DNA from 3 places in the Pragia fontium genome. Region 3 is predicted to be linked to each of the others. Evidence: predicted binding sites of a transcription regulator. Region 3 holds the regulator's gene; each other region holds the start of a gene.
The links. Region 3 encodes CRP, which controls carbon source genes, mostly activating them, when cyclic AMP is high. Its sites were predicted from a motif close to ATGTGANNNNNNTCACAT; they were not measured.
Positions count from the first base shown of each region.

Region 1: a site for CRP is predicted at 2,185-2,202, ahead of EL341_RS16125 (NupC/NupG family nucleoside CNT transporter). Genes of this name have one in related genera too.
Region 2: a site for CRP is predicted at 2,406-2,423, ahead of yrbN (protein YrbN). Genes of this name have one in related genera too.

Region 1 is NZ_LR134531.1:3,734,596-3,739,432, reverse strand. Features, by position in the region: gene EL341_RS16135 (YicC/YloC family endoribonuclease) at 79-942, opposite strand; gene deoC (deoxyribose-phosphate aldolase) at 1,184-1,864, opposite strand; gene EL341_RS16125 (NupC/NupG family nucleoside CNT transporter) at 2,276-3,454, shown strand; gene EL341_RS16120 (bifunctional 2',3'-cyclic-nucleotide 2'-phosphodiesterase/3'-nucleotidase) at 3,534-4,837, shown strand, end outside.
Region 2 is NZ_LR134531.1:486,941-491,777, reverse strand. Features, by position in the region: gene EL341_RS02100 (hypothetical protein) at 1-181, opposite strand, end outside; gene EL341_RS02095 (DEAD/DEAH family ATP-dependent RNA helicase) at 401-2,329, opposite strand; gene yrbN (protein YrbN) at 2,322-2,399, opposite strand; gene nlpI (lipoprotein NlpI) at 2,502-3,389, opposite strand; gene pnp (polyribonucleotide nucleotidyltransferase) at 3,537-4,837, opposite strand, start outside.
Region 3 is NZ_LR134531.1:280,768-285,604, forward strand. Features, by position in the region: gene argD (bifunctional acetylornithine/succinyldiaminopimelate transaminase) at 1-269, shown strand, start outside; gene EL341_RS01090 (YccS/YhfK family putative transporter) at 382-2,457, opposite strand; gene crp (cAMP-activated global transcriptional regulator CRP) at 2,529-3,161, opposite strand; gene EL341_RS01100 (phosphoribulokinase) at 3,462-4,331, opposite strand; gene EL341_RS01105 (YheU family protein) at 4,423-4,674, opposite strand; gene EL341_RS01110 (hydrolase) at 4,671-4,837, opposite strand, start outside.

The DNA.
Region 1 (4,837 bases), 580 kb from region 3:
CAAGAACATAGATTTAATAGCATTAAAAAAGCCCGCCATTTAAGCGAGCTTTGTTATTGAGAGTAACACTAAGCAACTTTACTCAATATTCTGAATCTGCTCACGCATTTGCTCAATCAGCACCTTCAGCTCAATGGCTGATGTCGTCACTTCCGAGTTAATTGACTTAGAAGCCAATGTGTTCGACTCGCGATTGAATTCCTGCATCATAAAGTCCAGACGGCGGCCAACGGCTTCCGGTTTTTTCAGGATGACGTAGGTTTCTTTTACATGGGCTTCCAGACGGTCCAGCTCTTCAGCAACATCGACACGTTGGGCAAGCATCACCAGCTCTTGTTCCAGACGGTTGTTATCCAACTGGACTTGGGCTTCTTCTAGCTTGCTGAGCAGGCGCTCGCGTTGCCAGACCAGAACTTCTGGCATATGGGCGCGAACCTTTTGTACTTCAGTGCTGACGCCAGCCAGGCGCTGTTCAATCAGTGCTTTTAATGCTGCACCTTCGCGTTCGCGAGCGTCGATAAAGTCGGTTAAGGCAATTTCCAGAGAGGCCATCAATTCACTGCTGATGGCGTCTAAATCCTGGCTCTTGGCTGACATTACGCCAGGCCAGCGCAGGATATCGACCGGATCGATTTCCCCTTCATCACTTTGCATTTTGACCCAGTTAGCTGCCTGAACCAGCTGCGCAGCTAATTCTTTATTCAGCATGAGTTCAGTTTGGGCTGAAGGATCGGGATCAAAACGCAGGTTGCATTCGATTTTTCCGCGGGTCAGACGGGTACGTAAACGTTCGCGAATCACGGGCTCGAGGCTACGAAATTGCTCCGGAAGGCGGATATAAGTTTCCAGATAACGCTGGTTTACGGAACGGAGTTCCCAAGTTGCGCTACCCCATTCGCCTTTGGTTTCGTGGCGAGCATAAGCGGTCATACTGCGGATCATAATCAGGTACCCGTTGATAAAATAAAAATAGATTATACCTATCGGAGGGCTAATCCACCAAGGCGTCAGCGCGCTTTATATCGATTAATCGTTACTTATTGCGGATCAAGCTCTCATTATTCTGACAATCGTAGGGTTGGCGAGTGCTTAGAGGGAGGATATTTTGTTTTCAGTGAGGGATAAAAAAAGAACTGCACCCCAATATTATATTGGAATGCAGTTTTATTAGCATAATTTAGAATTAGTAGCTGGATTTATCTTGGCTGTCAGCGCCAACAATAAATACGCCAGAGCTGGTGCCGATACGGGTCGCGCCAACTTCAATCATGGCTTTTGCTGTTTCTCTGTCACGCACGCCACCGGAAGACTTAACGCCCATCACTGGTCCAACGCTTTCACGCATTAGTTTGGTTGCGTGTACAGAAGCGCCAGATTTGCTGAAGCCTGTAGAGGTTTTCACAAAGGCAGTACCAATTTCTTTGCACATGTGGCAAACCTGTACGATTTCTTCATCAGTCAGCAGGCAAGTTTCCAGAATCACTTTCAGTGGAACGTTACCACAAGCGTTTTGTACCATCTGGATATCATGTTTTACTTCGTCAAACTTGCCGCTTTTCAGCCAGCCGACGTTGATAACCATATCGATCTCTTGAGCGCCAGCTTCGATTGCAGCCTGTGCTTCAAATACTTTAGATGAAGTTAAACCAGCGCCTAATGGGAAGCCAATCACAGAACAAACTGTAACATTCGTGTCTTTCAGACATTTCGCTGCTAGTGGAACATAACCTGAGTTTACGCAAACGGCATAAAAATGATGGGTTATGGCCTCTTCGCACAGCTTGGTGATTTGTGCTTCGGTAGCGTCCATATTTAATAATGTATGGTCAATATAGTTTGCGTAATCAATTTGTTGCTGATTCATATATACCCTCTGAGATTTAAGTAGCTTAACGATTGTGTCGCGATAAAACTTTAACAATTGTCATCAATGTTATAATTTTAACATTAAAAAGCAAGTGTAACTTTGCAAAATAACCTAATTAATCCATTTCCCGGGTTTTATGCCGTGTGAGCCATGTTATAATTTTAACATTAAAAAGCAAGGGTAATTTTACAAGATAATCTAATTAATCCATTTGGCGGGTTTTAAGTTGCGTGACTGGTGTCACACAAATAACATAGATTGGTTTTTGATGTTAACATTCTAACATTGTTAATGGTATAACAATGAGAACACCCTGAATGTTAGTAAAATCACATCGGGACCAATGTTCAGTACATTTTATGGTATGAACGGAAAGAAAAATATAATTCAAAGGGTTTGGAGAGAGGCATGAAATACATTATAGGCGTGCTTAGTATCATTATCATATGTGGCCTTGCCGCTCTGGTTAGTAAGAAACGTAAAGAGATTCGTTTACGTCCGATCTTTGTTATGTTGGCTACCCAATTTATTATGGCCATGCTGTTGCTGAAAACTAACGTCGGCAACACCATTATCATGACCTTTGCGAAAGGATTTGGTTATCTGCTTTCTTATGCTCAGGAAGGAGTTAACTTTGCTTTCGGTAATCTGGTTAATCAAGGCGAGATGTCTTTCTTCGTTTCCGTTTTGCTGCCTATCGTCTTTATCTCAGCGTTAATCGGTATATTGCAACATTGGCATATTCTCGGCTTTATCGTGAAATATATCGGCCTGGGACTCAGCAAAATTAACGGTATGGGTAAGCTCGAATCCTATAACGCTGTGGCTTCAGCTATTTTGGGTCAGTCAGAAGTCTTTATCTCTATTAAAAAGCAGCTCGGTCTGCTGCCCGAACATCGACTGTACACCCTGTGTACTTCGGCGATGTCGACCATTTCGATGGCCATCGTCGGGGCTTACATGCAACTGCTCGACCCGCGTTATGTGGTAACGGCAATGGTATTGAACCTGCTGGGCGGATTTATTATCGCCTCTATTATCAATCCATATCAGGTGCAGCCGGAAGAAGATATTCTGACCATTCAAGAAGAACGCCAAAGCTTTTTTGAAATGCTCAGCGAATACATTCTGGACGGATTTAAAGTTGCAGTCATTGTTGCCGCGATGCTGATTGGCTTTATTGCTTTGATCACTATGGCGAACTCAATTTTTACTGCGGTTCTTGGTATCTCATTTCAAGAGATTCTTGGCTATATCTTTGCTCCTTTAGCTTTTCTGGTGGGTATTCCATGGGAAGAAGCGGTGCAAGCGGGTGGAATCATGGCCACTAAAATTGTCAGTAACGAATTTGTTGCCATGCATCTTCTGATGAACAGTGAGTTCAAGTTTTCTGAGCACTCTATTGCGGTTATTTCAGTCTTTTTAGTCTCTTTCGCTAACTTCTCTTCTATCGGCATTATTGTTGGCGCAATTAAAGCGCTGGATAGTCGTCAGGGAAATACAGCCGCGAGATTTGGTCTGAAACTGCTATACGGTGCATCGTTGGTGAGTTTTTTAAGTGCGACCGTGGTGGGACTACTGTACTAATTCACGGTAATAAATTGATATTAATAAGATAATTCACACTATTTAACCAAACTGATTTTGATCAGAACTGGAGGAAACTATGTTATTACGACCTTCCTTACCTCTCTCGTTTTTAGCGGTGCTGATTGCTGGCACCGTTAACGCCGCCACTGTTGACTTGCGCATCATGGAAACCACCGATGTGCACGGTAACATGATGGATTATGACTACTATAAAGACAAAATGACCGATAAATACGGTTTGGTCAGAACGGCGAAATTGATTGAACAAGCCCGTAAAGAAGCGACCAACAGTGTACTGGTTGATAATGGCGATCTGATTCAGGGCAGCCCAATGGCAGATTATGCAGCTGCCAGTGGTCTGAAGAAAGGCGAAATTCACCCGGTTTATAAGGTGATGAATAACCTTGACTATACCGTAGGTAGTTTAGGTAACCATGAGTTTAACTATGGATTGGATTATCTGAAGCGCGCATTAAGCGGCGCTCGCTTCCCTTATATCAACGCCAACATTTTTGATGCTGAAACCGGTAAGCCGTATTTTAAACAGTATCTGATCGTTGATACGCCGGTAAAAGACCGTGATGGCAAAGAGCATACGGTACGCGTTGGTTATATCGGTTTTGTTCCTCCACAGGTTACCTTGTGGGATAAATCCAACCTGAACGGTAAAGTCGTTACTAAAGATATTACTGAAACAGCAAAACAGTTAGTGCCTGAAATGCGTAAGCAAGGGGCTGATGTGGTAGTGGCTATTGCCCACTCTGGTTTATCAACCGACCCTTATAAAGTATTGGCAGAAAACTCTGTTTATTACCTCAGTGAAGTTGAAGGGATTGATGCTATCGCGTTTGGTCACGCTCACGGTATTTTCCCAGGTAAAGATTTTGCTGACGTTAAAGGCGCAGATATTGAAAAGGGAACCTTAAACGGTATTCCAGCCGTCATGCCAGGTCACTGGGGCGATCATCTGGGTGTGATCGATTTGGTGCTTGAAGGTGAAACCAATAAGTGGAAGATCACTTCTGGTACTGCGAAGGCGCGTCCGGTATTTGATAAAGAAGGCAAGCAGGTTATTAAGGCTGAAGATAAGCTGGTAGATATTATTAAGCATGATCATCAGGCAACACGTGACTTTGTTAATAAGCCAATCGGTAAAATTGACACCAATGTGAATAGCTATTTGGCATTGGTTCAAGACGATCCATTGATTCAGATCGTACGTGATGCGCAAAAAGCTTACGTTGAACATTATATTCAGGGCGATCCAGACCTGGATGGTTATAAAGTGATTTCTGCCGCTGCACCGTTTAAAGCCGGTGGACGTAAGAACGATCCAGCTGCCTTCGTTAATATTAATAAAGGTGAGTTAACCTTCCGTAA
Region 2 (4,837 bases), 210 kb from region 3:
GTTTATTGTCTTTTAAGTAGCTAGCTAAGTCAGCTTCCGTTTTTTCACCACGGACATATGCACATAATACATTCATATGGCCATCATGACGCCCACCGCCAAAGGTTGGCGCTAATGACATCACTGCGCTTTGAATAATCGGTAACGCAGGGATAGGTAAAATATTTTTTGCTTTCTTCATGTTTGGTAATCCATTAATAGAAGTGATTTATCGGTCTACTTTACAACGAGATCGCTACAGGACATAAATTTTCCATAAAAATGTCCTCAAAGCAGAGAGCTAAGTAAAATACCACACTTATATAAAGTCAAAAAGCACCAGATGAGTTGTTCATCTGGTGCTTTTAACGTTTTATATTAAGATTTTTAGGTGAATCAACCTAAAAATGCTTATTTTAAACTACTCATTACCTGAAGTAGGACGACGACGCGGTGCACTGTTACCACCGTCACGACGTGGGCCGCGGGACTGACCATCACGGCTTGGGCCATTACGATCGCCACGACCTGCTCCGCCACCGAATGAACGACGATCGCCATTCGAAGATGGACGACGATCACCACCACCAGCACCAGCACCGCCGCCATCACGACGACCACCGCCACGGCGTGGTTCACTTGCTGGTGCATCACCAACAAACTGCATATTCAACGGCTTGTTAAGTACACGAGTCTTGGTAAAGTGCTGCAACAGATCGGAAGGCATGCCTTTTGGCAGCTCAATCGTTGAGTGAGTAGCATACAATTTGATGTTACCGATATAACGGCTGCTGATATCACCTTCATTGGCAATAGCACCAACAATATGACGCACTTCAACACCATCATCACGGCCAACTTCAATGCGGTACATATCCATTTCACCCACCTCACGGCGTTCGCGACGAGGTGCTGCATCACGGTCACCGCCGCGCTCATTACGTCCATCACGCTCACGACGACCAAAGCGATCGTTACTACGATCGTCACGGTCACGAGGTTCACGACGCGGACGACGATCGGCTGGTGCATCCGGTGGCAGAATCAATGGACGTTCGCCCTGTGCCATTTTCAGCAGAGCCGCTGCCAATGTTTCGATATCCTGCTCTTCAGCTGGCTGTAGTTTAGCCAGCAGCGCACGATACTGATCCAGATCGCTGCTCTCTAACTGCTGACTCACACGCGTGGCAAACTTCTCTAAACGACGCTTGCTTAACAGATCGCCAGATGGCAGGTCCACTTCAGGAATGGAGATCTTCATCGTGCGTTCGATATTACGCAGTAAGCGACGCTCACGGTTCTCAACGAATAACAGCGCACGTCCTGCACGACCTGCACGGCCAGTACGGCCAATACGGTGCACGTAGGATTCTGAATCCATCGGGATATCGTAGTTAACCACTAAGCTGATGCGCTCAACGTCCAAGCCGCGAGCGGCAACGTCAGTTGCGATCAGGATATCCAGACGACCATTCTTCAGTCGTTCCAGCGTTTGCTCACGCAGCGCTTGGTTCATATCACCATTCAATGCAGCACTGTTATAGCCGCTACGCTCTAAAGCTTCAGCAACTTCTAACGTGGCATTCTTGGTACGCACGAAAATGATCGCAGCGTCAAAATCTTCCGCTTCCAGGAAACGAACCAGCGCCTCATTCTTACGCATACCGTAAACGGTCCAGTAACTCTGACTAATGTCAGGTCTGGTCACCACGTTAGACTGGATACGAACTTCTTGTGGATCGCGCATAAAGCGACGCGTAATACGACGGATCGCTTCAGGCATGGTCGCAGAGAATAGAGCGGTCTGATGTTCAGCCGGAATCTGCGCCATAATCGTTTCAACATCTTCAATGAAGCCCATACGTAACATTTCGTCGGCTTCATCCAGAACCAGACCTTTCAATTTAGACAGGTCTAAGGTTCCACGCTTCAGGTGGTCTAACAGGCGGCCTGGGGTACCCACGACAATTTGTGGTCCTTGACGCAAAGCACGTAATTGAACGTCATAACGCTGGCCACCATAAAGGGCCACGACGCGCACGCCTGACATGTGTTTAGCATATTCGGTGCAGGCTTCTGCTACCTGAACGGCTAATTCACGGGTTGGTGCTAATACTAAAACCTGCGGGCAGGCCATATCAGCTTGAATATTGTTAAGGAACGGCAATGCGAATGCCGCTGTTTTACCGCTACCGGTTTGCGCCATACCTAATACATCGCGACCGCCCAGCAGGTGGGGAATACAAGCCGACTGAATCGGGGATGGTTTTTCATAACCCATATCGGTCAGTGCTTTTAATAAAGGTGCTGATAAGCCTAAATCAGCAAAAGAGGTTTCTATCTCAGACATGTACACGTGCCTCACTAAAAATGGCGGCCAGTCTACATACCTTATTGAGAAAATACTCAGTGATTTTCATTTAAAAGTGTGAACCAGCTCAAATTAGATTAAAAAACGAACAGAAAAACCGCCCTTGTAAGTAGAACCTACTTAGCAAGGTCGTTTAGACGTATTCGTCAGTCTATTTTTTATCCGATTCTGATAGGTCGTCTTGTTCTAGCCCAAACAAGGCTAATTCCAACAGTGCATAGCGGTGCTCAACAAAGTTATGTACATTGTTGGCAACCGTCAGTTTGAACAACGCCACGGCGGTGTTCTTGTCCCCCAGACTCAGGTAATACTTACCTAAATAGAAGTCAGTTTCACTGAGATGCTCAGCGAGCGAAGTGTTATCCGTTGCTTCTTCCTGTAGGCGAGTAATCAGCGTTTTTTCGCTAATCTTGCCAAGGTAGAATTCCACTATATTCCAGCCCCACGTTCCTTTTTCAGCTTTGGCGTAACGCTCTTCAAGCGCTCTTTTTGCCTTGTCTGAATCAATCTCTTTTTCGGCTAAATATAGCCATAGAGATCGGAAAGGATCGTTAGGGTCGTCATGATAAAACGCCTGCAGATCATCCTGCGCTAAAAAGTAGCGACCGCCATAATATAAGGCAATCCCTCGGTTTAAACGCGCATAGTTATAAGTTGGATCAAGCTCTAATACAGAATCAAACGCATCATAAGCAGCATCAAAGTTGCCACCCTGCGTCAGATATATTCCCAAGTAGTTAAATGCTTCTGGAATATCAGGACGAATCATTAACGCCTGCGAAAAGTCGTTTCGCGCCAGTGCCCGTAGTCCAAGACTATCGAACAACACACCGCGTTCGTACAATAGCTGCGCTCGCTCATCACCTGATAATACTTGGCTCGCAAGGATCTGTTCCATACGTGCCAACATCACTTCCTGTTGCAGCGTCGGCTGCAATGGAATTGCCAAAACGCCATATTTACGCCCTTCAAGGCTGCTGCATCCTGTTAACAGGATGGCTGTTGCAACGATGTAGCACCAGCGTAAAATAGGCTTCATTTCAACTCCCGAAGACAAACATGGGATAGGTATCCTACCATCCACTTGTTTTTACACAAGAACTCCCTGTCCCAGTCATACAATCGGTGCTTTATCATCTTCAATAAAGCACCGTGTCATTGCTTACGGCTACAGTAGCGACCGCAATTACTCTTCGGATGCAGCTGGCGCGTCCTGAGCTGGTGCATTCGCTTCTTTAATGCTTAAGCGAATACGGCCCTGACGGTCAACTTCCATCACTTTAACCTGAACTTCCTGACCCATTTGCAGGTAGTCAGATACTTTCTCTACGCGCTTGTCAGCGATTTGAGAAATATGTACTAAACCTTCTTTACCACCAACGATAGAAACGAAGGCACCGAAGTCAACAATACGAGTAACCTTACCAGCATACACGCGATTCACTTCAACATCAGCGGTGATCTCTTCGATACGGCTGATAGCATGTTTCGCTTTGTCGCCGTCAGTCGCTGCAATCTTCACTGTACCGTCATCTTCAATTTCAATGGTAGTGCCAGTTTCTTCAGTCAGTGCACGAATAACCGCACCACCTTTACCGATCACATCCTTGATTTTCTCAGGGTTGATCTTGATGGTGTGAATACGTGGAGCAAACTGGGAAATATCACCGCGCGGTGCAGAAATCGCCTGTTCCATCACGCCAAGAATGTGCAAACGTGCACCCTTAGCCTGACTCAGAGCCGCTTTCATGATCTCGCGAGTAATACCTTCAATTTTGATGTCCATTTGCAGAGCAGAAATACCTTCACGGCTACCGGCTACTTTAAAGTCCATATCGCCCAGATGATCTTCATCACCCAGAATATCAGACAGAACAACAAAGTTTGTCTCGTCTTTAACCAGACCCATTGCGATACCCGCAACGGCAGCTTTAATCGGTACACCTGCATCCATCAGAGCCAGTGATGCGCCACATACGGAAGCCATCGACGATGAACCGTTAGATTCAGTAATTTCTGATACCACACGAACGGTATATGGGAAATCAGCCTGATCTGGCATCACTGCCAGCACGCCGCGCTTCGCTAAACGACCGTGACCAATTTCACGACGCTTAGGTGAACCCACCATACCGGTTTCCCCTACGGAGTACGGAGGGAAGTTGTAGTGGAACAGGAAGCTGTCGGTACGTTCACCGGTCAGTTCATCGATGTTCTGAGCATCGCGAGCCGTACCTAGGGTAGCAACAACCAGCGCCTGAGTTTCACCACGAGTAAACAGAGCAGAACCATGGGTGCGAGGTAATACGCCAGTACGCACATCCAGACCGCGAATCATATCTTTTTCACGACCGTCGATACGTGGCTCACCGCGTAATACGCGACTACGAACAACATTCTTCTCGATGCTGCTCAGCATATCGCCGACTTCGCTTTGGTTTAAATCAGGATTGCCAGCAATCAACGCTTCGATAACGTCAGTTTTGA
Region 3 (4,837 bases):
CTCGATTAGAAGAGATTAATCAGATTTACCACGTCTTCTCGGACGTTCGTGGTCTTGGTTTATTAATCGGCGCGGAGCTACAACCTGCTTATCAGGGTATGGCCAGAGAGTTTCTTGCTGCGTCGGTGGAAAATGGATTGATGCTGTTAAATGCCGGACCTAGCGTTATTCGCTTTGCCCCTTCGCTGGTTATTCCAGAAAAGGATTTGCAACAGGGAATGGATTGCTTTGAGAAAGCGGTTAAGCAGATGGTTGAAGCCAAGAAGTAATCGTCCGTTAAATTTAAAAGTATCCCCTTCATTCGTCGGGGAATATTCAATGACTTTATCCGTAACCTCAAAACGGCTGGTTAAATCAGCCGTTTTCCCCTTAGCGATCGACTTAACTTTTATCGCGTAAACGGCGTTTCAGCCAAATACCATGATGCGGACGCTGCTGCCAAGCCAGAGAAGAGATTGTGTGCATGGATTTTAAGTGGGCCAATACTCGCTCAAGATGCCGCTCCATGGTGGTTTCCGGTAGCTCACTATTGGGTTCAACAATCTGTAGCATACTGGTATCACTGCTCGGCCCATCATACTCTAATCGTTGCTGGCAGCTTTGAATCATAATTTCGCAGGTGTTTAGATAGGTTTTGGATAGTTCCGGTATCAGGACATATTGGTCTCGGGCGATAACCGTCATGCCATTCAGATGTTCAACCAGAAACTGGCTGTGAGTAATCCACAGACGCATATCCGTTAAGTAGCGGGAATTAAAACCGGGTTCCTGCATCGCCTGATTCAAGGTAGTGAAAAGCGTATTGTGTGCCTGATTAACCTTCATTCGAGTATAGGAAAGTTCAGGCGCATTATCGGTCATGCTAAACATCTGGCGAAGGTGCTGTTGATAAGTTTCCAGGGCATCATGGGCATTTTTACGTAGCAGACCGCTTTGCCACTGTGGCCATAACCAGATGGTACTGGCAAATACCAAAACGCAACCAATAACGGTATCAATCAGGCGCGGCAGCAGGAATTCCATACCGCTATTAGCAATAATTTGCAGGGTATAAACCGCGGTAATGGTAAAGCCAATAACCGCAATGCCGTAATTTTTGCGCACAATCAGATAGGACACCAGAGTAAGCAACAGCATCAGCAATAACATGTAATTTTGCGGGTAATGCAAATGAAGAATGACTGCGCCCACGATAATGCCGAACATGGTTCCCAAGGCACGGTGCTGAATTCTGATGCGGGTTGCGTTATAACCATTCTGGCTGACTAACATGATTGTCAGAAGGATCCAATAAGGTTTGGGTAAGCTAAGTACGCTACCGATAGCGGTTCCTGCTGCTAACGTTAGCCCGAGGCGTGCAGCGTTTCGTAAAGCAATCGATTTGATTGAGCAGTAATTCTTTAATGCTCGCCAGAAAGGTAAACGGTTTTGGGCAGGCATTAAACTGCGGTTATATAGCGGTAGCTGGCTGCTCAGCAGATAGGCAATGCGACTAAAGTGATAATAACAGAAGGCGCCAACCGGATTATCAGGATGTTGGTTGGCAATTTTTTCCAGTGCGGATAACTCATGATCCATATTGAAGGGACTGGGGCGACGATGGTAAAGAATATCATCGGCTAAAATCCGTAAGCGATGACTGATAATTTTAGCATTATGGCGAATAACTGCTTCAGCATGGCTTTGTTCAACCAGTTTTTGCACCTCATCTGGTTGGTGCAGGCTGACCGTAATATGCTCCTGTAAATCCAGAGCGACCTGAAAAGCTCTCATCAAACGTTGATGGCGTGGGTGCTTCAGGTCGGTAATCATATATATTTGCTGATAGACCAGCGAGATACTGTCCATGGCCTGCTGTTGGCGTTGTAATAATGGTGGCAGAGCGGTTTCTGGGTCGGTGTGTTGAGTGAGGAGGCTATATTTTTCTTCAAAATAATCAGCTAATTGGCGATACAGTAAACTGAGTGACTCGCGCATTGGCTGCTCTTGCCAGAGCCTGAACCAGACATAGGTGAAAAGGCCGTACCAGATGGTGCCGATCATAAACAACATGGGGGCATACCAGATTGGTAGGACATCAACCATGCTGAGGGTAAATATCCCTGCCACCAGCGCAGCAGGCATTAAGCGCCCATGTAACGGGCTGATTTCTGCGGTCACGCCAAACAGCAGAGCCAGTATCAACATGCAAACGCCTAGCGGTATCGACCAGATAAGAAATTGTTGCAGTAAAAGGCTGCTGAGAACAAACAGTGCTCCGCCAATGGCCAGTCGTTTAAAGAAGCGTTTATGGGGGGTATCTAAGCCGCCGATATTACAGCAGGCCGGTACCAGAGAGAGTAGAAAACCGGTGCGTAAATCGTTTAATAGCCAGAAGAGGGCAATAGGTAGACAGAGAACCAGCGTTTGGCGCAGAGCGTAATTAATTTCTGGATGATAGATTACTCGTCGCCACATAGGTTTTCCGGGAAAGAAAAACGGGCATGCTGTCCATGAAGTCCAAGCATACCCGTCGATTTGTGTGTTACTTAACGAGTCCCGTAAACAACAATGGTTTTACCGTGTGCAGAGATCAGGTTTTGATCTTCTAACATTTTTAAGATACGGCCTACCGTTTCACGGGAACAACCAACAATTTGTCCAATTTCCTGACGGGTGATTTTAATTTGCATCCCATCCGGATGGGTCATCGCATCAGGCTGTTTGGCTAAATTCAACAGCGTTTGTGCAATACGACCCGTTACATCAAGGAAAGCCAAACTGCCCACTTTCTCTGACGTTACCTGTAAACGACTGGCCATTTGGGCTGACAAACGCATTAAAATATCTGGGTTAACTTGAATCAGTTGACGAAACTTCTTATAGGAAATTTCAGCAACTTCACATGCTGTTTTCGCCCTAACCCAAGCCGTACGCTCTTGACCTTCTTCAAAAAGGCCAAGCTCACCAATAAAGTCCCCTTGATTCAGATAAGAGAGAATCATCTCCTTACCTTCTTCATCCTTAATCAGAACGGCTACGGACCCTTTCACAATGTAATAAAGCGTTTCTGCTTTTTCACCTTGATGAATCAGTGTGCTCTTAGATGGATATTTATGAATATGACAATGAGATAAGAACCATTCGAGAGTAGGGTCTGTTTGCGGTTTGCCGAGAACCATTTGTTGTTATCCTCTTTGTAGTCACTGCCAAAAACAGCAAAGCGAGAAGCTTGCCGGAAACCTTACCCGCCCCGGAGCATATAATTTGCTTAGTGAGCGCTATTATAGCCGATGTAGAAAATAATATAGAGGTGTTTGTCTATTTGTCCTACATCTGGCTGAACACAACCTGTTTTACCTAATAGTACCTGACACTTATGGTTTTAACACAGGTTGAGCGAAGAGTCTCGTGTTGTCTTATTAAAATGAGGGTTAAGCTGCGTAATCACTGGTTGTTTGCTCATTTTACCCACGATATTTTTACTCTAATATCCGGCCTTCTAATAATTGCTGGATTAACGGAGTAATAATCAATTCCATGGCCAGCCCAAACTTGCCGCCGGGGATCACCAGCGTATTGGTTTGGGAGATAAATGAACCCTGCAACATCGCCAGCAAGTAAGGGAAATCGATACCGGTTAATCCCCTAAAATGGATCACCACCAAGCTTTCATCCATGGTTGGAATACTCTTAGCCGAAAAGGGATCGGATGTATCAACGGTGGGGACTCGCTGAAAGTTAATATGGGTGCGGGAAAATTGAGGGGTAATATAGTTGATGTAGTCATCCATTGAACGTACAACGGAGTCGAGAACGGCCTCACGGGAATGTTCCCGTTCACCGGTGTCGCGAATCAGTTTTTGTATCCATTCCAAATTGACGATAGGAACAACTCCAACCAGCAGATCAACGTGCTGTGCGACATTTTGCTTAGCGGTGACAATACCGCCATGCAGTCCTTCATAAAATAGCAGGTCGGTTTCTTCTGGCAGTGCCTGCCAAGGGGTAAAGCTGCCCGGTAATTGGTTATAGGGCATCGCTTCATCGTAGGTATGTAAATATTTTCGGGTATGGCCAGTACCGGTCTTACCATATTCGATAAAGCTGTTTTCCAATTGGGAAAAGTCGTTGGCTTCCGGGCCAAAATAGCTAATATGGCGTCCTTGCTCTCTGGCTTTGCGGATTTCTGCATCCATTTCCGGGCGGGTATATCGATGATAAGCATCGCCGTCGATGCGGGCGGCATTGAGCTGTAGCTGCTGGAAAATTTTCCGGAAAGCCAAACTGGTAGTGGTGGTACCGGCACCGCTAGAGCCGGTAACCGCAATAATCGGATGCTTTGCTGACATTGGCCTGATTCCTTATTTTCATTGTTATTTTTTAATGGTTATTGGGTAGAGCATAGTTCAGCGCCGGGAAGGTATTAGCAAAAATTTCGGGCTAATTAAAATCCGGATAAGGCTGTTCTTCAGCACCATCGCTGAACTGGTCTTTTAACATGATATTGATAGTTTCATGCAGTTCTGACCAGATCAATACTAACTTTCCGCTTTTTAGCTGACGTTTAATATCATCCACTTTTTGTTGTAAGGTCTTCTCCTGCTCCCCATAGTCGGTCCCTTCACGCAGAACAAATGATTCGATAATACTTTCTAAGGTTTCTGGCGGCAGTTCTTGCCACGGGATGATCATGCTGTTTTCTCCAGATAAGGGGTCAGCCATTCAGGGATGCGTTGTTCCAACCACATTTTTGGTTTTTTCCAGGTTCCACTGACGAATCCAACGTGTCCGCCATGTTCCGTTAGCTGGTATTCAATATTTTCCGGCAGCTGGCTGAGATCGGGGATCACCTCCG